3 regions of the Paenibacillus sp. MER 180 genome follow, and region 1 is predicted to be linked to each of the others. Evidence: a T-box and tRNA genes for the amino acid it is inferred to sense, from the RefSeq annotation. Region 1 holds a T-box; the other regions hold tRNA genes.
What was found. The T-box of region 1 lies ahead of leuS (leucine--tRNA ligase). A T-box ahead of a tRNA ligase gene usually reads a tRNA of that ligase, here a tRNA-Leu.
Positions count from the first base shown of each region.

Region 2: it encodes a tRNA-Leu, which carries the amino acid that the T-box ahead of leuS (leucine--tRNA ligase) is inferred to sense. The anticodon was not compared.
Region 3: it encodes a tRNA-Leu, which carries the amino acid that the T-box ahead of leuS (leucine--tRNA ligase) is inferred to sense. The anticodon was not compared.

Region 1 is NZ_JAMAVT010000002.1:255,735-263,483, reverse strand. It holds gene M3661_RS03815 (ComEA family DNA-binding protein) at 1-235, opposite strand, end outside; gene comER (late competence protein ComER) at 401-1,246, shown strand; gene leuS (leucine--tRNA ligase) at 1,227-3,677, opposite strand; T-box leader at 3,782-4,011, opposite strand; gene M3661_RS03800 (class I SAM-dependent DNA methyltransferase) at 4,230-4,991, opposite strand; gene M3661_RS03795 (CvfB family protein) at 5,062-6,045, opposite strand; gene rsfS (ribosome silencing factor) at 6,042-6,389, opposite strand; gene yqeK (bis(5'-nucleosyl)-tetraphosphatase (symmetrical) YqeK) at 6,453-7,046, opposite strand; gene nadD (nicotinate-nucleotide adenylyltransferase) at 7,018-7,626, opposite strand; gene yhbY (ribosome assembly RNA-binding protein YhbY) at 7,648-7,749, opposite strand, start outside.
Region 2 is NZ_JAMAVT010000002.1:6,827-14,359, forward strand. It holds gene M3661_RS02660 (MFS transporter) at 1-460, shown strand, start outside; gene M3661_RS02665 (AraC family transcriptional regulator) at 521-1,387, opposite strand; gene M3661_RS02670 (asparaginase) at 1,551-2,570, shown strand; tRNA gene M3661_RS02675 (tRNA-Gly) at 2,786-2,860, shown strand; tRNA gene M3661_RS02680 (tRNA-Arg) at 2,868-2,944, shown strand; tRNA gene M3661_RS02685 (tRNA-Leu) at 2,971-3,053, shown strand; tRNA gene M3661_RS02690 (tRNA-Pro) at 3,060-3,136, shown strand; gene sigY (RNA polymerase sigma factor SigY) at 3,329-3,853, shown strand; gene M3661_RS02700 (YxlC family protein) at 3,846-4,247, shown strand; gene M3661_RS02705 (sigmaY antisigma factor component) at 4,240-4,446, shown strand; gene M3661_RS02710 (BofC C-terminal domain-containing protein) at 4,628-5,368, shown strand; gene M3661_RS02715 (cation:proton antiporter) at 5,540-6,715, shown strand; gene ruvC (crossover junction endodeoxyribonuclease RuvC) at 6,851-7,354, shown strand; gene ruvA (Holliday junction branch migration protein RuvA) at 7,351-7,533, shown strand, end outside.
Region 3 is NZ_JAMAVT010000015.1:147,150-154,682, reverse strand. It holds gene M3661_RS22465 (BclA C-terminal domain-containing protein) at 147-929, opposite strand; tRNA gene M3661_RS22460 (tRNA-Leu) at 1,371-1,456, opposite strand; tRNA gene M3661_RS22455 (tRNA-Lys) at 1,506-1,581, opposite strand; tRNA gene M3661_RS22450 (tRNA-Glu) at 1,632-1,706, opposite strand; gene mgtE (magnesium transporter) at 1,904-3,337, opposite strand; tRNA gene M3661_RS22440 (tRNA-Ser) at 3,618-3,706, opposite strand; tRNA gene M3661_RS22435 (tRNA-Asn) at 3,712-3,787, opposite strand; gene M3661_RS22430 (uroporphyrinogen-III synthase) at 3,873-4,688, opposite strand; gene M3661_RS22425 (SprT family protein) at 4,782-5,261, opposite strand; gene cmpA (cortex morphogenetic protein CmpA) at 5,540-5,659, shown strand; gene M3661_RS22415 (Tex family protein) at 5,901-7,533, opposite strand, start outside.

The DNA of each region.
Region 1 (7,749 bases):
CCGCAGCGGGAATCGACTTCGAAGACATCTTCGATTCCGTGATCTGGGCTTCCTTCCCTTCAGCAGCCATCATCGATTCAATCTCATCATTCAAATCCGTCCAAGTCCCTGCTTGCAGTGACCCTTGCGGCTTCACCCATATCCACATACAGATTGCAACACCGATTACTGCTAGACTCATTGCAATTAGCCAGCGCATTGGCAATGCTCCGGTCTTCCTCATTCCTTCTCTCATGTCACCACACCCTTCGTCAGCGAATGACGGCATAATGGTCAACCATGTCATCATATGGATCAATAAGCTTGATAAACTTGTGTTCATCACAAATGAATACGAAGTGAACATAATCACGTCCTACGACAACAGCGGAATAGGCAGAAGCAAAGGGAGGGAACGTACTTGAAAGTCGGGTTTATAGGTACGGGAAGCATGGGGTCTACGATCATTGAAGCACTTATTCAATCAGGTGCATTGGAACCATCTCAACTTATCGCAAGCAATCGCACGAGGAATAAAGTTCAACAGCTAGCTGCGCAATATCCTGGGCTGCAATTGGCCAGCAGCAATGTAGAAACTGTACAAGAAAGCGATATCGTCTTTTTATGTGTGAAGCCTTCAGAATTCAAAGCCGTTCTGAACGAAATCGCACAATATGTAAAGCCTTCTCTCATCGTTGTATCGATAACGAGTCCAGTGCTCATTAGCCATTTGGAGCGGCAGCTGTCCTGCAAGATAGCAAAAATTATACCAAGTGTTACGAATTATGTATGGAGCGGAGCATCCTTATGTATGTATGGAAGCAGAATTCAAACAGAAGACAGGCTGCTATTGGAACAGTTGATGATGTCCATTAGCCGTCCAGTTCAGGTATCCGAGCAGTATACGCGCATCACTTCGGATATCTCAAGCTGTGGGCCGGCATTTATCGCCTTTTTCGTGCAGAAATGGATAGAGGCTGCAGTTGAAGTTACAGGAATCGAAAGGAATGAGGCAGAGCGCCTGGCCAGCGAGATGCTGCTTGGTACTGGCAAGCTGCTAACGGAGGGAGGATTCAGCCTTGAGCACTTGAGACAGCGGGTAGCAGTCCCCGGCGGCATTACCGCCGAGGCGCTCCGTCTGTTGGATGGTGAGCTGGATGGAGTATTCCAGCAGCTCATTCAAGTCACCCATGCCAAATATGAGGAGGATCTACACAAGGTCGAATCCCAACTATTTGGCGAAGAACTTAACCGACCACAATGTTAACAAGTCTGCCTTTTACTGCGATGACTTTGCGAACCGTCTTGCCGGCGATGGCATCCTGAACGTTCGCGAGGGACATCGCTTTTTGCTGCATTGCTTCTTCGTCAGCATCTGCTGCTACATTTGCACGGCATACAATCTTGCCATTCACTTGAATAACAATTTCTGCTTCCGCATCAACTGTAAGCGACTCATCATAAGTCGGCCACGCAGCGTACGTAATCGACTCTTGGTAGCCAAGACGCTGCCACAATTCTTCCGCGATATGTGGCGCGAGCGGTGCCAGCAATTGAACGAAGTTCTCCATCGCTTGGCGTGGAAGAACCTCCGTCTTATACGCCTCATTGATGAAGATCATTAATTGGCTGATTGCCGTATTGAAACGGAATCCTTCGATGTCTTCCGTCACCTTCTTGATGGTCTTGTGCCATGTACGAACGAAGGCCGGATCTGTTCCATCCGTTCCGTTAGCAATCTTGCTGTTCAGGGCTCCTGTCTCCTCGTTAATGAACAAGCGCCAGATGCGGCTCAAGAATCGGTAGCTTCCTTCTACACCATTCGTGTTCCATGGCTTCGTCGCTTCCAGTGGACCCATGAACATTTCATAAATGCGCAGCGTATCGCCGCCGAACTCGTTCACAATATCATCTGGATTGATGACATTGCCGCGGGACTTAGACATTTTCTCGCCATTTGTACCAAGGATCATCCCTTGGTTAACAAGCTTCTGGAATGGCTCCTTCGTATCTACGACACCAAGGTCGAACAATACCTTGTGCCAGAAGCGCGCATACAGCAAGTGAAGAACCGCATGCTCAACGCCTCCAATGTACAAATCAACTGGAAGCCATTTCTTTTGCTTCTCTTTTGAGCAGATTTCATCGTTATTGTGCGGATCGATGTAGCGCAGGTAGTACCAGCTGCTTCCCGCCCATTGCGGCATTGTATTCGTTTCACGGCGAGCCTTCATACCCGTCTCTGGATCAACTGTGTTCACCCATTCGTCTACATTCGCTAGCGGAGATTCTCCAGTTCCTGATGGACGAATCTGATCGACATCCGGCAGTGTAAGCGGAAGTTCGGATTCCGGTACAGGCTTCATTGTTCCGTCTTCCAGATGAAGAATTGGAATCGGCTCTCCCCAGTAGCGTTGACGGCTGAACAACCAGTCGCGCAGGCGATACGTTACCTTGCCTTCGCCCTTGCCTTCTGCTTCAAGCCATTCAATCATGCGCGCCATTGCAGCCGCATTGTCCATTCCGTTCAGGAATTCTGAATTCACATGAGCTCCATCGCCGGAATATGCTTCTTCCTGTACATTGCCGCCTTCAATCACTTCGATGATCGGCAGGTCAAATTGCTTCGCGAATTCCCAGTCGCGCTGATCATGTCCAGGAACAGCCATAATTGCACCTGTACCGTATCCAGCAAGCACATAATCCGAGATCCAGATTGGAAGCTTCGCTCCATTCGCCGGGTTCACCGCATAGCTGCCTGTGAATACACCCGTCTTATCCTTCGCCAAATCCGTACGCTCCAGATCGCTCTTGCGTGCCGCCTGCTCTTGATATGCCTTCACAGCAGCTTGCTGTTCAGCTGTCGTGATGCGTTCGACAAGCTCATGCTCAGGAGCCATGACACAGTAAGTTGCACCGAACAGCGTATCTGGACGAGTTGTAAATACAACCAGTTCCTCTTCGTGACCGTCGATAACAAAGCGAACTTCAGCTCCCTTGGACTTCCCAATCCAATTGCGCTGCATGTCTTTCAAGCTCTCCGGCCAGTCAAGCTCATCCAGATCTTGCAACAAACGCTCTGCATACTCCGTAATCTTCAATACCCACTGGCGCATTGGCTTACGAATAACTGGGTGGTTACCACGCTCCGAACGGCCATCAATGACTTCCTCATTCGCAAGTACTGTACCGAGAGCTGGACACCAGTTAACAGGAACTTCTGCAACGTAAGCGAGTCCTCTCTTGTACAACTGAATAAAGATCCACTGCGTCCACTTGTAATATTCCGGATCAGTCGTGCTGAACTCGCGATCCCAATCATAAGAGAAGCCCAATGACTTGATCTGACGACGGAAGTTGTCGATATTCTTCACCGTGAATTCACGCGGATGCTGTCCCGTATCGATCGCATATTGCTCAGCTGGAAGGCCGAATGCGTCCCATGCCATCGGATGAAGGACATTGTATCCTTGCATGCGCTTGTAACGAGACATGATATCTGTAGCCGTATATCCTTCCGGGTGTCCTACATGAAGTCCGGCGCCAGATGGATATGGGAACATATCCAGTGCATAGAAATTCGGCTTGTTCTCATCTTCTGTCGTTGCAAATGTCTTATGTTCATCCCAATAGGATTGCCATTTCGGCTCGATCTGCTGCGGCACGTAACCGTGCGGCTGCTTCGCTTCTTGACTCATGCTTACTCCTCCTACGATGCCCAGACGGCTGCTCGCGCATGTCCGTCATACTTGTGGCAATGAATAAATGTGATTAAAAAAGCCTCCCATCCTTAGCGATAATCGCTAGGGACGAGAGGCATTATTCCCGTGGTACCACCCTAGTTAGCGGACAGCATGCTTTGCTATCCACTCCCTTTACACCATTAACGCTGGCAATACGTCGCAGCTTACCGCTCCTGATTCTGCTGCGCGACTCTGAGGTGAGTTCGCTTCTGCACCATCACCGGCTTGCACCAACCGCCGGCTCTCTGAAGATGGGACCTAAGGTACTATTCCTCTTCGAAGTCTTTCCATTCTACCTATTCAGCTTGAATATGATTATGATGCATCCAAATAGATGCAAGTAGCTATATCATAATGAAAAATTTTCTTATTGTCAATGATCGCCATGCAACTCCAAATCTTTCTTGTTCATTCGCCTTGAATTGAGAAAGTAACACCAAATTCTACATCTCACGACGGATAAATGTGCATCTCACGTGCATCTTCAGAAACTATGCACATCTATCTTTATGGCTTCACTGCAACAAAAAAGATTCGCCGCGACTCTTCGTCCGGCGACTGCCATTCAAAGTCCGCAAATTGCTCGACATGACCGAAACCAGCTTCTTTCAGCATACGTTCTAACCAATCTGGATCATAGGCGCGTTCAACATGTTCCTCGTCAATACGCTCGTACAAGCCTCCAGACTGCTGACGAACGAACAAGGTCAGTTGGTGCTCAATCTCCTGGCGTTCTTCATCATAGTCCGAAAACCAAATGTAAGAGATATCTTCATCATCATAGGCAAAAGGCTGGGTCTCCGCATAATGTTCGAATTGACGGACATGAAGCACATCGAACAAGAAAACGCCGCCAGATCTCAAGTTGTTATAGGTAGCTTGAAAAGCACGCTTCACGTCGTCCTCTTCCGTCACATAGTTCAAGCTGTCACAGAACGAAACGACGGCATCCGCTTCTCCAGGCATGGCCCAATCGCACATATCCTGATTCACCCAACGCACGTCGCCCTTCAGCGGGCCAGCCTCTATTCCCTTGCTGCTCGCAATTGACAGCATCGATTCTGAGATATCGATGCCGATTACATCATAACCGAGCTTGGCCAGTGGCAATGCCGTACTCCCGGTTCCACAGCCAAGGTCAACGATGGAACGAACCTCGCCGCTTCCAAACCGTTCCCAAGCCTGCCGAGCAAATGACACCCACTGGTCGTATGGCATGTCCTCCATTAAGCGGTCATAAACCTCCGCTACACGCCCATATGAAATCATCCATCTTCACTTCCCCTGCTGGAGGTTGTTCCCTCATTCCATCATTCGTAATGCATGTTGAATGAACGACTTAGCGTGCATTGTCGTTGCCGTGCGAGCGAGCCTTATGTGCTTCACGCGCTTCGGCTTGTGCCGCCGACAGTGCCTTGTGAAGCTGTGCCGTATCCATTGCAGCAGCCGCTTCCGTCAATTCGGTCCAATTCCCATTTTGACGAATGAGACCCGCCTTCAGCAAGCGGCCGATGGCACGCTTGAATGCTGACTTGCTAATGCCAAAGCGCTGCTTCACAATATCGGCAGGCGTCTCATCGGAATATGGCATTGTGCCGTTCGGACGCTCCTTCAAGAAGGTGAACAAGCGTTCAGCATCTTGATCCATGCCGACTTCTTTACGCTCTGCCATCGTTACATTCACGCGCCCATCCTCACGGACATGCGTAATGCGAACACGGACAGACTCACCAAGACGAAGCAGGCGCGGACGGAGTGATTCATGAATGAATCCAATAACACCTTCTCCAACAGGCGCGCCATCTACGACAACGAACGTTCCCATCTTGAGAGCACGGTACACGACCGCATCGCGCCATGTGTTGTTCCAAGACTCAGGAGCTGCGAACATATAAGGTACCAAATCATCTTCACGAGCTGGCAGTGCAATAAGTCGTCCGTAGCGATCCTGTTCCATCCGGACGTATACCTCATCGCCAACCTTCGGGTGAAGCGGTTCGAACTCGGGAAGCTCTCCCTTCGGAAGCAACAGCTGACGCCCAATCCCCATCTCCAGGAAGCAGCCGTACTTCGGATGAATATCCGCTACCGTAAGCTTAGCAATCTCTCCGAGTGTCAACAAAGGACGCTTCATTGTCGCAGCAATGCGATCTTCCGTGTCATAGTATAAAAACACTTCCACGTAATCGCCAGGCTCTACTTTGCCCGTAAGCTCTGTATAATGCAGCAACACGTCCTGCTCTCCGTTCGTCAAGAAATATCCGTACGGAGATACTTCACGGTCGATTATTAATCGTTGAATCGTTCCTGCTTCCCAAATCATGCAAACTCCACAACTTTCGCATCGGACCACAGCTTCTCAATGTTGTAGTACTCGCGTTCTTCGCGGTGGAACACGTGCACGATTACGTCGCCCAAATCAATGAGAACCCAGCGTGCGGAGTCAAATCCTTCTGTACCGCGCACGTGTCCGCCTACTTCATGCACACGCTTGCGAATTTCATTCGTAATTGCTTGAACTTGTGTATCCGAGTTCCCGTGGCAGATTACGAAATAATCTGCAATGAGGGAAATGCCTTGCAGGTCAAGCGCAATAAGATCCATCGCTTTCTTATCTTCAGCCGCACTTACGGCGATTTCGAGCAATTGTTTAATGTTGTCTGCCATTCAATTACCTCCACATTGTGTTTGAGCCATTCTTATTCTTGTATTTCTAAGCCCATTTCGTGATTAAGTTGCTGACTGTTCAAGTTCTGTCTCCAGTTCGAGGATCAGCCCATTACGAGCATGGATCGTCATCGGGAATACCTGGCGTCGGCGCTCAATCAAGAATCGAATGGTCGAGTCAAATCCGGCAATTAACGCCGCATTTAGATTCTGCTCCGCCAGTTCACGTATATGATCAACTCCAGGGAAATCCCGCCCCGGCTCGATGTAATCTGCCAGACACACGACCTTATCCAACAGGGTCATCTTCTCTCTGCCGGAAGTATGGTACTTGATTGCATCCAGTATTTCTACATCTTCAATTCCATATTCATGCTGCGCCACATGTGCGCCCACAGGCGCATGCCATAATTGTTTGTCATACTCCAGCAATTCGGATGGCATGTTATGTTCCCGAATCATCTGTTCCATTCGATCTGTCTGCCAGTACTTTGCTACATCGTGCAGTATGGCCGCGATATCCGCCTTATTCGGGTCTGCTCCATACTTCTTGGCCAGTTGAACGGCTGTTGTCATAACCCCTTGCGTATGCTGCCATCTTACAGCTGGCATCTGGGATTGTACAGCCTCAATCAGTTGTTCGCGCGTCCGATTCATATAGACCCCACCTTGCTATATACTGTTGAACCTCGTCCGGCACAATATACTTGATCGATCGCCCTTCGGCCAATCGCTGCCGAATATCGGTAGATGAGATATCGATCTGCGGCATCTCGCTCTCGATGAGCCGAGAAGACCACGCAGCAGGCAGCTTGGCAGCATCCCAGCTTGATCCAGGACGATGCAATCCAACAAATTGAATCTGCTCCATCAGCTCATCGATGTGATGCCACTGGGGCAAGTAAGCGACCATATCGCCGCCGATAATCCACGCCCACTTGACGTCGGGATACTCCTGGCGCAGCCCATGGACAGTGTCTAGCGTGTAGGATACACCGCCATGCTTAATCTCCCAGTCGCACACTCGAAAATGCGGATTACTTTGCACCGCCAGCCTCGCCATTTCCAAGCGCTGCTCCGCAGAAGCAGCTGGTCGATGCGCTTTATGCGGCGGCACATGCGCTGGCATGAACCATACCTCATCTAAGGAAGCTGTCTCCCTAGCGCATTCCGCTGCCACTAGATGCCCGAGATGAATAGGGTCAAAAGTCCCGCCCATGATCCCTACGAACTTCATTCGGTAGCCCTCCAGTGATCGTTATGGCAGTTCAATCTGCTTGTTATCTGTCGATTCCTTGTACAGCACGATCGTTTTGCCAATGACTTGAACAAGTTCGGATCCGGAGCGTGAAGCAAGCTC
Region 2 (7,533 bases), 250 kb from region 1:
AAACATCGCGTTCAACCTGCTGTTCGGCATTGTGGGCGATAAGCTTGGCTGGAGAAATACGGTAATGTGGTTTGGATGTGCAGGCTCGGCCTTCTTTACGATTTTACTCTTTTACGTTCCTCAACTTGCGGCAGGCAATGTATGGCTTGTGCAAATTGTCGGGATTTTGTGGGGCGGATGTCTGGCAGGCTTCGTGCCATTGTCTGCGATAGCCCCGTCTTTGGTAAAGGAAGAAAAGGGTGCAGCGATGTCAATCTTGAACCTGGGCGCGGGATTGAGCGCATTCGTTGGACCAGCTCTTGTTGCTTTATTTATTGGAAGCCTCGGTTACGCCGGCATTACGTGGCTTTTCGCTGGGCTATTTGCAGCAGCAGGCGTTATGATGATTTTTGTCACGATCCCCGCTGAGAAAAAAACAACGAAGGAAGCGAGTGCACATTCTGAAATTGTAAGCGCTTAATAATGTTATCTAAAAAAGCAGCTCTTCTCCACTTGGTAGAGGGCTGCTTTCATCATAATGCTAGCGATCAATTTTCTGGTAACTATTGTTTGTTCGATATAAGGTAGGACTGATTCCATACACGCAGGTAAACTGATTTGAGAAGTAATGGATTGAATCGTAGCCCAACATTAGCGCGATTTCCGTAATCGATTGGCGGCTTTCCATCAACAGAACGGCCGCCTTTTTCATGCGAGCCTGCAGCAAATACGCTTTAGGTGATACTCCTGTCTCTTGCTTGAAAAGCCGATAAAATTGGGACTTTTCCAGCCCACATTCGCTGCACCAGTAATCAACCGAATGCCGCTGCTCGGGATGTTCGTCCATTCGCTCCAAGATTCGAGCTATGCGATAATCCGTAGGATTGGGCAATCTGCTTGCATCGTACCATTGAATCAGCCAGGAGTAAAAACTAGCTGATGCAGCCTGCTTCGTATAGCAGCCGCGCCGATTATATGCGGTAAGCACATGCTTCATCAGCTCAATGAAGTAAGGATAAGGACGAAGCGAAGTGCAGGTCGGCAATGATTCCAGTTCTGTGCAAGACTTCTGTACGGTTAACCACTTCGGATCGAATTCATCCCATTCATAAGCAAAGGTAGGCTGGTTCGGCGGGGGAGCCTCCCAGAGATCGCAATAGATATTGCATGCATTCATCGTTTCATTTGGTGCATGCTCGAAGGAATGCCATTCGCCAGGACGTACAAAGATGAGCGTGCCGTTCGAGACCGCATATCGTTGGTCATCTATCGTCATATGACCATGGCCGTCCAAGAATAAGTGGAATGCATAGCTGTATCCTCTGCGCAGCTGTTCCTCTCGCGTTCCTCGGTAATTATACATATGCGCTGCACGGATGTATGGCCTTATATCCGCAATGGTCATCATGCCTATCCCTCCGGTTCGTTAGCGGAAATTTTTATAACTGACAGGAACTTGTTATAAATACGAGCAGCTAGGAACATGATACTATGTTTGCAGAGTTATGTCATGATAGGGGAAGTCTTGAAATGAGAATGATGACAGCATGTGTTGGCGAGGAGGAACAGTAATGGTTGATTTGGGCAAGGTGTTAGTAGAGGAATCACGAGGCGGTTGGTTGGAATGTGCATATACAGGACATATTGTAGGTGTTAACGAACAAGCTGAGACACTATTCCATGTTGGTGACCCTGACTATGTAAGCTTTATGCGCTCTTCTTCGAAGCCGGTGCAGGCGCTCCCTGCTTTGTTAGCAGGTGTTCCGGAGCATTACGGATTAAGTGAGGAAGAGATCGTCTTAATGACTGCATCTCATCGTGCACAGCAGTTCCATGTACAAGCACTGGAATCGTTCATGAAGAAAACGGGGATCACTGAGGATCAATTCGTATGCAAGCCTACCTATCCACTGAATGGCGCTGCGAGGGACGAGCGGATTGCCAACGGGCAGCCACCGCGCTCCTTATATCACAACTGCTCGGGCAAGCACTTAGGTGTTCTGGCATTATGCAAGATGATGGGGTGGCCAACCGATAATTATGCAGAACCGGAGCATCCCGTTCAGCAGAAGGTGCTGCGCTTGATGTCTCAGCTTGCTGATGTGCCTGCCCGGCAAATTAAATTAGGAACGGATGGCTGCGGGTTCCCGGTATATGCGATTCCAATTCGCAATATAGCCCTCTTGTATTTGAGATTGGCTTGTCCGGATTTAATTGCAGATGAGGAAGTGCGCAGAGCGATTACACGCTTGACGGGTCTAATGAACAAACATCCATTCTATGTATCCGGAACGGAACTTATTTGTCCAACACTGCTGCAGGATCCGAATATCGTAGCGAAAGGCGGGGCCAAAGGCATCTATTGCTTCGGCTTGCGCGAGCAGAGAATAGGGATAGCCTTTAAAGTGATGGACGGATCGGAAGATCAATGGCCGATCATTGCTGCTGACATTTTAGAGCAGATTCAATACCCGACGACTGCAACCATCGAACGATTGAAAAAGCTGAGCCCTGCGGAGACGAAAAACGACAATGCGAGGGTAGTAGGAATTCGCAAGCCTGCTTTTACACTTGAGTGGGTTAGATCATAAGAAACTAAGAACATACTATTAGAACCTGCTTGTATGAGCTGAGATATGGCTTGGCAAGCAGGTTTTTTAGCAAGAAAAAAATACCATCAAAAAATCTTTAAAAAAGATTTGCAATTCAATTATCAGTCTGATATATTATTACTTGTCCTTGTTGAACGGCAACGACGACAACGAAGTAAATGAAGTCGTACAAGTTGTATAAAATAAGGTAATATGCGGACATAGCTCAGTGGTAGAGTATCGCCTTGCCAAGGCGAGGGTCGCGAGTTCGAATCTCGTTGTCCGCTCCATATATATGCGCCCTTAGCTCAGCTGGATAGAGCGTTTGACTACGAATCAAAAGGCCGGGAGTTCGAATCTCTCAGGGCGCGCCACTTAATTTCATAATGGATACTACTAAGCCGGTGTGGCGGAATTGGCAGACGCGCGCGACTCAAAATCGTGAGGGAAACCGTGGAGGTTCGAGTCCTCTCACCGGCACCATCCATTCGGGACGTAGCTCAGCTTGGTAGAGCACCTGGTTTGGGACCAGGGGGTCGCATGTTCAAATCGTGTCGTCCCGACCATTATCATCAACCGTCGGTTATAACCGGCGGTTTTTGCTATTCTAATCCTTCTTTTTTTTCCATCCTTCCTTCCTAAATGATTATTTCAACTTTTTTAATAATTCTCTTGAACGATTCCTAACGATATTTCGTAATATAGTTGCTTTGCGCAAAGCTCGTTGCGTTATGATATTAAGGAAAGGAGGCGAATACATGTCTGAGCAGCATCGGATAGAGCGAGCAGTCAGAGGAGACATGGATGAACTTGCTGTGCTGCTGCATGATAATTACTCCTTTCTATATAAATATGCCTTGAAATTAACGATGAGCTCTTCGAATGCTGAAGATTTGGTTCAAGACACGATGGTGCGGTGTATGGAGAAGATTCATACGTACAATGGGAGTTCACGATTCTCGTCATGGCTAATTACGATTGCGACACGTCTGTTTTATGACAAGATGCGCCGCAAGAAAGTGGAGAGCAAATGGCGAGAGCAGGAACAAGCTGTGCGTCAGCTGCGTTATCAAATGGAATCAAGCAATATGGAGTGGACGGCAGCGCTGGAGCTCCTTGGTGAGCTTTCCTACGAACAGAGGACTCCAATTGTGTTGAAATATTATTATGGATATCAGGTTAATGAAATTGCAGAAATGTTGAACGTTCAGGCAGGTACGATAAAGTCACGCATGCACTATGGCTTGGAGAAACTGCGGAAGGAGTGGAAGCAAGATGAGTGAGAAGGAAGATAACAAGAAAGGACATGTAGATTCTCTACATCAAGTACCGATGTCCAATCATGCTACACATCCGGAACAGGACTCGGCGTGGGAGGAGAGACTGCATCCGCACTGGGAACACTTAGATGAATGGAGTGATCGCCATTCTCCGCATCCAAGTGCTGCCCATATCCAGCAGGTATTGCTTCAGGCGAAGAAGAGGAACCGTAGACGGCTGTGGAAAGAGCTGCTTGTCTTATGGAGTGCTGCATTGCTGCTAGTTGGCGGCGGGTGCAGTCTTGCCCAAGCGAATTGGTATATCTATGTCTGGATGCAGCTCATTTCCCTGTGTGGGGCGGTTCTTATCTGGGCAATTTGTATCCATCCGAGCAATGGGAGTGAGCAGAATGAATAACAGTCATGAGAATGTCCCTTGGTGGGTCTGGGTTCTGATTGGAATCATTCTGCTCATTCAAGGAACTTGGTTGTTTCTAGATGCGCGCAAGCGGAATAAGTACCCTTGGTTCTGGGGGATCTGGGGATTTACAGGCACCCCTCTCCCGGTTCTTGTCTATATATGCTTCGTCATTCGGCCATGGAGAAAATTGAAGTGAAGGAACAGACAGATAAATTGTATAACTTCCCCTTTATCTGGGCCACACTATAAGAAAAGCCTCCAAGTAATACAAGTGATGATTCTGGCGGCTTTTTCTTGTGAGCAGGAAGCAAGATGATTCAGGCATCGTGGAATCAATTGCTCTACTCAAATTAACAAGCAGTTAGAGGGGATTACTTATGGCTCGAGAACACCGTACCGTCTCTAGGTTCTATTTTCGAGTGAAGCAATGGAAGAAGCGTTTGCGGCGCTTCCGCAAGCCGATATGGTCTTTGGCTGCAATTGTGTTGTTCGTAGCGGTAGTTGCCATTGGGATACAGTTGTCTGATCGTGTGCGCGACATGCTGGCGGACTATGATAAGCCATCTTCGATTGAGACCTTCGCTTTATGGAAAGATAATGAGTCTAAGCTTAATGAATCAGCCCAGCTTGTGATCGCGCAGTTGGTTCAGCAGGATGAACAGCGTGAAGTCATTGCTCGCAAGCAATATATATGCGGAAAAAATGATGAAGTGTTGGGTGTAAAGCCAACACGTGACATTATTCAGCTCGTGCTCAACCATCCAGACTGGTCGGTATCCATGGATGCCAACGGACGGGTGATCTTGGAGGAACAGGTTGAAGAGTTGTCAGATACATGCAAGGATAAGGCGCATATTAGCCTCGACAAGGATGGTAATCTGACGTTGTATGACGGTCCGCCTGAAGGTGGAAAGGTGATACGTACATTTTTCCAATTGGATGTAGAGTCCATGGAGAGTTCGCTCCCTCCGAAGGTGATGAAGCAGTTATATCAAGGGATCCGCATTACAGATGTCGATGCTTATCATAGTGTGCTGTCTACGTTTAGCGATTATGCGATCGAAGAGACGAAGAAAGTCATGAAACCAACCCACCCGAATGAACGTATTACAAAATAGAGGCAGTAACAAGTAGGACGCCGTAACCGACGTCCTTCTTTTTTTGTAAATTCTCGGGTTTAGGTCATGAAATGTAACATAAAGAAAAATGGTATGGATTGCCCTTAGCCACCTACAAAAAAAATGTCGGTTTGCGGTCATAATAATTGTACAGCGGAAAGGGGAATGCCAATGGAACTTATTCTCATGTTGCTCATCATTTTGGCTTCGACAAAGATCGCAGGTGATCTCACTGTACGATTGGGTCAACCAGCCGTACTTGGTAAACTCATTGTGGGGATAATTATCGGACCAGCTGTGCTCGGATGGGTTTCAGATGGTGAACTAATTAAGGAAATGGCGGAAGTTGGCGTCATTTTGCTTATGTTCATTGCTGGTCTGGAGACAGATTTGGATGAATTGAAGAAGAATTGGAAGGCGGCGTTCGCTGTAGCAGTCGGCGGGGTCATTCTTCCGTTTATCGGTGGATATAGTGGTGGTCTGTTGTTCGGATTAGATTCGACCCAATCCATGTTTGTAGGCTTGCTGCTCTGCGCTACATCGGTAAGTATTTCGGTACAGACACTGAAGGATCTAGGACAGCTTAGCACTAGGGAAGGTACGACCATTCTTGGTGCAGCCGTCGTGGATGACATCCTTGTTGTCATACTTCTTGCCTTCATGCTCAGCTTGCTTGGTGCAGGCGGTGGCGCTTCAATCGGACTTATTATCGGGAAGAAAGTTATTTTCTTCGTCGTAGCTATACTTGCAGGGATTTATGTAGTGCCTCGAGTGATGAAGTGGCTTGCACCGCTTCGCGTTACCGAAGCCGTTATTAGTGCGGCGCTTATTATTTGTTTTGCCTTTTCTTACTTTGCAGACTATTTGGGCGTTGCAGGCATTATCGGTGCTTTCGCTGCCGGGATTGCCATCTCCCAGACGAAGTTCAAGCATGAGGTAGAACATCGCCTTGAGCCAATTGCTTACGGTATCTTCGTACCAATCTTCTTCGTAAGTGTTGGGATTAATGTCAACTTCGAAGGCCTCGGGGAGTATGTATGGTTTATTGTACTGTTTACCGTTATTGCAATTGTAACGAAGCTGTTCGGCTGTGGATTGGGAGCTCGACTGACTGGATTTGATCGCAAGAGTGCGATCGGGATCGGCTCGGGAATGGTATCCCGCGGTGAGGTTGCACTTATTATTGCAACGACGGGTCTTGAAGGCGCCTTGTTCGATAAAGTGTATTTCACACCATTCGTTATTGTCATCATTATGACGACATTGGTGACGCCTCCGATGTTGAAGATAGCATTCCGTCATTCTACAACTGAGGCAGCGGCAAATCAAGTATCAGCTGGGAAGTAATCGGCCGTAATTAGGCTGTTTTCCCTGCAAACATCATAGGAATGACTCATTCTCTTCTTCACGATCTATGTTATAATGGAGTGAACACATATGTTCGCTTACTGGTACATGGATGCGGTGAGGGAGAGATTTTTTTTGCGTATTTTGGGGATTGACCCAGGGATTGCGATTGCAGGATTTGGGTTTGTAGATAAACAAGGAAGTCGGATTGTACCTGTACAATATGGCTGTATTCAGACAGAACCTTCGACAGCGCCGGAGATGCGGCTGCTGCAGGTGTATGAAGCTACGGAGCAGCTGCTAGACAAGTATAAACCAGATTCTATGGGAATAGAGAAATTGTTCTTCAATCGAAATGTCACGAATGCGTTTGCTGTTGGACAAGCACGCGGTGTTATCATTCTAGCAGCTGCCAAGCGCGGCATACCGATTGCAGAATATACGCCCATGCAGGTGAAGCAGGCTGTTGTTGGTTATGGGAAGGCAGAGAAGAAGCAGGTTCAAGAGATGGTGAAGCTGTTCTTGAAGCTGAAGGAGATACCGAAGCCTGATGATGTTGCTGATGCTCTTGCGGTGGCGATATGTCATGCGCATTCGAGTGGGCTTAATGACAAATTGAATGGAGTATGGCGATCATGATCGATTTTTTGCGTGGACAGGTTGCTCATTTAGAAACCGAATATATCGTCTTGGATGTTCAAGGCGTTGGGTACCGTGTCTTTACCCCGAATCCCTATGCTTTTGCAAAGCAGGAAGGGGCAGTCACCGTATATATTCATTATCATGTGCGTGAGGATGCAACATTGCTCTTTGGATTC
Region 3 (7,533 bases), on a different contig from region 1:
TCAGCTCTATTCATATGAGCTGAGGTATCTAAACTAACCATTTTTGTTTTTTAAACTGTCCACTTGACAGGGAGCACTTCAGTCCTCAACGGCTCTTTTTGTAGTCAGATTGCATACCGATTACCGCTCCATTTCTAGTTGTATTTCTAGCCTAAGTGAATGATGGTTAGAGCCGCACCAGCAGCATTGTTAATAAGCGTAGCTGTTCCTAGGAGTCCGAACAATTGGAGCGATATTGTTGTGTTCGCAGCCAATGTTAGAATGACGTCATTGTTAAAGGTGGATACCGTAAGAACAGGTGTTATCGTAGAGGCTACATTTGCTACTCCGTTGATAAGCAGTCTAGATCCCAGCAACAAGCCCGCGGTTAAGTGGAGCTGATACGAGATGTAATATCTTCCCGCAGTAGATACGGTAAAAGTATCGTTCGAGCCATTCACGCTTATTCCAGATCCAATGTTCTGGGCGCTTGGGAGCGGAACGAGTGTACCTAACAAGACGACCGCGATCGATGCTCCGGTAGTATTGGCAGCATACGAGGATGTCGCGGTAGTGCTCGTCCCTGTTGCTCCCATTGCCCCGGTGGCTCCGGTAGATCCAGTAATCCCCGTAGAACCCGTTACACCTGTCGATCCCGTTGCGCCAGTCACCCCAGTCGAACCTATTCCAGTCGATCCGGTTATACCTGTCGTTCCAGTAGCTCCCGTTACACCCGTTGCACCTGTTGAACCCGTAGTTCCCGTTCCCCCTATGGCTCCGGTAGGGCCTGTTCTTCCTGTGGCGCCGCTCTGACCTGTTGATCCGGTTGAACCAGTTGCTCCAGTAGCCCCTGTTTCCCCCTTAGGTAACACGGGCACGATGATTCCAGATGCCTTTGCAAGCCATGATGAAAATGGATGACCGTTTAGAAATCGATAATGATTGTCCATAAACAAACTCCTTTTCGAACCGCCATCAGCTTACCATCTCTCAAGAGAGTTACTCTATTAGTTCGTACATATTCCATAGTATTGAAGTCTCTCTCAATATGACTTGGCTTATATCCAAAACAATTAGATTTACACTCTCATTACTTGTAGTATGTCCTTCCCCATCACTTCAGTTAACTTACTATCAACCTTGGCATTTTCAATAGTCCGATCGATCAGCGTTCACCATAACATAAATAAGAGCCGCGAGATTCTATTTTCTCAACGACTCTTATGGTAAACAGATTTATTTCGCTTATATACACATCTAGTAGTTTTGGGCATTTATCATGGCTCTCGTCCATAAACCAAAAAATAATCGCATGTAATGAAACGTCAGCCGAACATGATTAAAAACACTAAAAAACTCCTTGCTGCGCAAGGAGTTGTCATTAGTTAATTTGGTGCGGTAGAGAGGACTCGAACCTCCACGGGCGTACGCCCACTACCCCCTCAAGATAGCGTGTCTGCCATTCCACCACTACCGCACGTATTTTGGGAAGGATGTCTATTGACATCTCAACCGAGGAATAAAACTGGTGAGCCATGAAGGACTCGAACCTTCGACACCCTGATTAAAAGTCAGGTGCTCTACCAACTGAGCTAATGGCTCATGGTGCAAGAACATTGCTGTTCGCCATGTCACTCCAACAAGGATTGAAGTGGTGACCCGTAGGGGATTCGAACCCCTGTTACCTCCGTGAAAGGGAGGTGTCTTAACCCCTTGACCAACGGGCCATATCGTTGTCGTTTCTTACTTTTTTCTCATCACCTCTCGGCGACAATTAAGAGTATATCAAACGATACGACCGTTGACAAGCCTTTTTTTAAAAAAACTTTTTCACCATATTTATGAACCGTTTTTTCCTTGTCCGACAGCTATTCTCTGCACCAATTTTGGCATGTTTAATTGCTCTTATAATATGCCCGAAGCCTCAAATTAAATACGAAAGGAACAAGGTGGCTGTACCGAAGTAAACCGTCAGCGAGAAGATATCATTCAATGTTGTAATAAGTGGCCCTGATGCTACAGCTGGGTCGGCGTTAAGCTTATACAGCAAGATAGGAATTGCTGTACCCGCCATTGTACCGATGATAACCGTCAGGAATAGAGAGCAGCCCACTACGAGCCCCAGCGCTAAGCTTCCCTGCCATATCCCCGCTACAAGGGCAACCGCGGTGCCGCACACCGTACCGATGATCAGACCTACGAACAATTCTCGCCACAGGAGCCTCGTAACTGTTCCCTTGTCTAAATGCTCTGACGCAAGTCCTCGTATTACCACAGCAAGTGACTGCGTGCCTGTGTTTCCTGTCATCCCTGCAATCATGGGCATGAAGAAGGTCAGCGCAACAACCTGCTGCAGCGTCCCCTCAAACCTACTAATAATGCTTCCCGACACAAGCCCAAGGAACAGAAGCATAATCAACCATGGCAAACGTCTGCGGGCTGCTGTGAAAGGGTTCGTTCGAAAGTCAATCGTCTTGTCCGTTGCCGACAACTTATTGATGTCCTCATGCGCTTCTTCCCGCAAGACGTCAATGACATCATCAACGGTTACGATCCCTAGAAGCTTGTCATCTGGATCAACAACAGGCATGGACAAGAAATCGTATTGTTCAAATAGTCGTGCCACTTCCTCTTGATCCGTATCGACGGTAACGGAAATGACCTTCTCATTCATAAGCGATTGGATGGTATCTGTCTCCGGAGCCAGCACCAATTCACGATATGTCAACGTACCGACCAGCCGCTTCTGTTCATTGACTACATACAGATAGTGGACGTTCTTCGTCATCTCAGCGAACGCCTTCACCTTCTCAACCGCTTCCCGCACGGTGTAACGCTCATAGAACCAGACATAACGGTTCGTCATCAATCCGCCCGCGGTCTCCGGTTCATAAGTCATCAGGCGGCGTACTGTGTCGCTCTCCTCCCGCTCCATGAGCGAAAGCAAGAACTCCTTCTCTTCCACGCTAACCGCTGCCATCATGTCAGCCAAGTCGTCATTGTCCATCCGGTTCAATACTTCTGCCGCACGATTGCGGCCAAGCATCTGGAAAGACTCCAATTGAAGATCCGGATTCAACTCACGGATCATCTCCGTAAGCTGACCTACTTCCAGCACCTCAAGCAGCCGAGAGCGCTGCGACAAATTCACATGCCGATATACGACTGCTAAATCATAAGGATGCCAATAGCGGAGCGCATACTTCACTTCATCAACAGAACCCTGCAAAATGAGTTCTGCCTCATCTATGATCTCATCAGTATCGTACGATACCGTGTCCTTATCCTTGTTCGAGTCTGCTTTCGTTGTCTTTTTCTCGTTCCATGCTTGCTTCTGTTTATCACGTTTACTTCCCATTACGCTCACCCCCCACGGATAACAATCCGTATATGGTGTACTCCGCTGCTACTTCAAGCCGATATTATGAAATCCACCATTACACTCATTAAACGCACTGAACAATTTGCGAAACAGAATGACCATCATCTGTTCACATTGAATGCCTCTATAGTGTATGAAAAAAAGCAAGGAATAACCGCGATCTCTCACAGTTACCCTTGCTTTATCCATTTCGGCGATGATGCAATATGTATAGAATAACAAAAAAATCCCTTGCGGGATCTTGTCTGTACCATTGTGGCGGAGAGAGAGGGATTCGAACCCTCGCGGCTGTTACACCCTAACGCTTTAGCAAAGCGCCCCCTTCGGCCTCTTGGGTACCTCTCCATAAATGGCTCCCCGAACAGGACTCGAACCTGTGACAACTCGATTAACAGTCGAGTGCTCTACCAACTGAGCTATCAGGGAATGACAAGTACTAATTTATCATGAATCCGATATAGTGTCAACACATTTCAAAAAATAAATGTAAAAATATCAGACAAGCAGTCAATCAGTTCGCTTCAAACCAGCGTGACAAGGCAACGATTAACGCCCCCATTCGCTCCTCATCTGGAACTAACATCCGCTTTATCCCTTCATCTATCGCCGCTGCAGCTGTAACTTTGCCCACCGCCGCAAGCAGTGTTCGCTCTTGGAAGATCTGGAGCAGCTTATCCGCCATCCCTCTTTCCTTCGCATAGGCAAATAGGAACCGAAGCTGTGGAGCAGCCGTTACAGCAACTGCATCTATCTGTCCCGACAACAGCTCTGAAGTGAACTGCTCCAGTACGGCCTCATCGGGCGGAGTATGCCGGTAAGGCATCAGCTCTATAGATTGCGCACCTGCATCAGCGAGAAATGCGTTCAGGGTTGGGGCTGGGTCTCCGTGCAATTGCAGCGCAACTAATGAGCCGCGCCATTGTTCAGCATCATAAGATGCCATAGCCCTTACCAGACCAAGCGTCGAGCCGTCATCATCTCGAATATCCGGGACGATGCCAAGCCGCTTCAATGCATTAACGGTTTTGTAGCCTCGTGCTGCATGCCGTATCTGCTTCAGCTTCACTAGCAGTGCCTCTTCTCTCCCCGCTTCACGCGCCGCCTCCAGCAGCTTCTCAAGCCCTATTCCTGTCGTCCAGACAGCCAACTGCACAGGTTTGTCTATTACCTTGTCCACTTCCGCAGCCAGATGGTCAAAATGCTCGAACATCGTCCCTTGAGTTGGCCTTACAAGCGGTATTCCTCCCTGCTTCGCAACAAGCAATGACATCTCCTCAGCTTTGCGTGGACCTGTAATTGCAATAACCTTTCCCTCACATTTCGGCATGACAAGACCTCCCTCAGCTATTGTTTAATTGGTTCACTACGAATACGAGTAAAGCTGTATGATGAACATTATCGCTGTACGTACGGCAGTTCATTATTTCTCCAACTGCTCGGTCATTAGCAGCATCTTCAACTTTCCGTGACAACGACCACATACATACTTACGAACATCCACCTTGCGTTTGCGCATATAAGCTTGTCCGCACTGTACACATACCAAGCGGTATCGATAAGGCATTTGACGGGTGCGGGCAACATCCGGCAGCGATTTGCAATATCTAGAACCTCCAACTGCTTGCAGCAGCTGTCTGAAATCTGCATCCCGATGCTTGTACCCTTTCCCTTCCAAGTGCAGATGGTAATGACAGAGCTCATGCTTAATAATACGTTCGACTTCTTCCAGACCATTCTGCTCCAGCTGCTTCGGATTGATTTCAATATCATGCGAGCGCAGCAAGTAGCGTCCTCCTGTTGACTTCAGCCGCGAATTATAACGTGCCTTATGCCGAAAAGGCTTCCCGAAATCACGGAGCGAAACCTGTTCGATCCATGCTTGCAGCTGTTCATCTGACATCTTTATCCCCCTTTCGCCTCTTCGTCTCAGTCTGCTATTTCTAATCCTGTTCGAGATAAGTTGCTTTCGGGGTATGCCTACATTGTAGCGGGAAAGGTTGTTCCCTACAACAACAAGAATGAAGCATAAATTCCTTTGAGATACAGGCAGAGATACTTGCAGAAATGCTTGCAAAGATACCTGCAGAGACGATTGCGGACCTGCACCAAATGCGGCCAACGCCCATATGATAGCGTTACAACGACGATTCTCTCGTCCCCGCCGAAGGAGGGATACTCATGCCGCAATGGTTATGCAATCAGCTAATGCGCGCCTTCAATAAGAAGGATCGCCGTCAAATTAAGCTATTAAATGAGTGTTGGTTTTTTTACCGTTCGAAGCCGCGTGCGCATACGTAAATGGCTCCGTACGCTGCGCAACATGCACAAGCAGAAAGTCAGGCCTTAGATCATCATCGCATATAGGCAAAAAACCCCCGATTGAACGAACGGCGTCTCATAACAAGGTGTGAGACCGTCCGACTTCCTCATCGGGGGACTTTCGTCATGCTGCAATATGCTACCGTCATGTTTCATATTTTACGATTGCATGTATTACATATATGGTTTTAATGCTTTCGTTCTATCGCTTTATCCCTCTTTACTTCGGAGCCTTCATGGTAAGACCGACCCGGCCCTTCTTCATATCCACTTGCAGTACCCATACCGTTACATTATCACCGACAGAGACAACATCAAGCGGATGCTTCACAAAACGGTCGCTAAGTTGAGAAATATGCACGAGGCCGTCATTCTTAATGCCGATATCAACGAATGCACCGAAGTCAATAACGTTGCGAACCGTTCCCTTCAGCTCCATACCAGGTTTCAAGTCCTCGATTTGGAGGACATCTGTACGGAAAATAGGCGGCGCCAACTCCTCGCGCGGGTCGCGACCCGGACGCAGCAAGCTGTCGATAATATCCTTCAGTGTAGGTGTACCTACCTCTAACTTATCAGCCAGCTCATTTAGATTCGCCCCGCTCAGTGCCTGTGTTAACGCAGCTGTCCCAATATCCTCCGTACGAAGTCCCATGAGCGCGAACAGCCGATCAACAACTCCATACGACTCTGGGTGAATCGGCGTCTTATCAAGAGGAAGATCTCCATCTGGAATACGGAGAAATCCTACACATTGCTCAAATGCCTTCGGCCCCAGACGCGGCACCTTCTGCAGCTGCTTACGAACCGTAAATTTCCCGTTCTCTTCCCTGTACTTCACGATGTTCTTAGCCAAGGTTGCATTGATGCCTGATACATAAGACAACAAGGACGGAGAAGCCGTGTTCAAATCTACACCAACATGGTTAACTGCCGATTCCACAACGGCGCCCAAGCTCTCCTCCAGCCGCTTAGGAGCCACATCATGCTGATACTGACCAACTCCAATAGCCTTAGGTTCAATTTTAACCAACTCCGCTAATGGATCCTGCATCCGACGAGCAATCGATACTGCACTGCGCTCTGCAACATCCAGAGAAGGAAACTCCTCTTGGGCTATCTTAGAAGCCGAATAGACACTAGCGCCAGCCTCATTGACGATTACATATTGGATGCCAGCTCCACCGCCTGGACGGGACTTCAACCAATCTGCAACAAATTGCTCGGTCTCGCGAGAAGCGGTTCCGTTGCCGATTACGACCAACTCAACCCCATACTTGTCTGCGAGTCTGCTGAACGTCTGCTCAGCCTCTGCCACCTTATGGTGAGGGGCTGTTGGATACGTTACTGCTACTTCCAGCAGCTTGCCTGTATCATCGACCACGCACAGCTTGCAGCCTGTCCGGAAAGCGGGGTCGACACCTAATACGGTCTTCCCCTTTACTGGCGGCTGTAATAGAAGACTTCGCAAGTTCTGTGCAAATACTTGGATTGCTTGCTCCTCAGCCTTGTCAGTTAGCTCATTGCGTACATCCCGCTCAATTGACGGTGCAATTAATCGCTTGTAGGCATCTTCAATCGTCGCCTTCAGCAAGGAAGTGACGACAGAGTCGCGTTGGATCACTTTCCGCTCCATATAAGCATGTACCTGTTCTACAGGCACATCTAACGCAACTTTCAGAATGTCTTCACGCTCACCGCGGTTAATCGCCAATATCCGGTGAGAAGGCAGCCTGCGAACCGGTTCCGTGTACGCATAGTACATCTCATATACCGATTCCTGCTCTTTGTCCTTCGCTTCGGTACGAATTATGCCCTGATCAAATGTAAACTTACGAACCCAGGCTCGTATA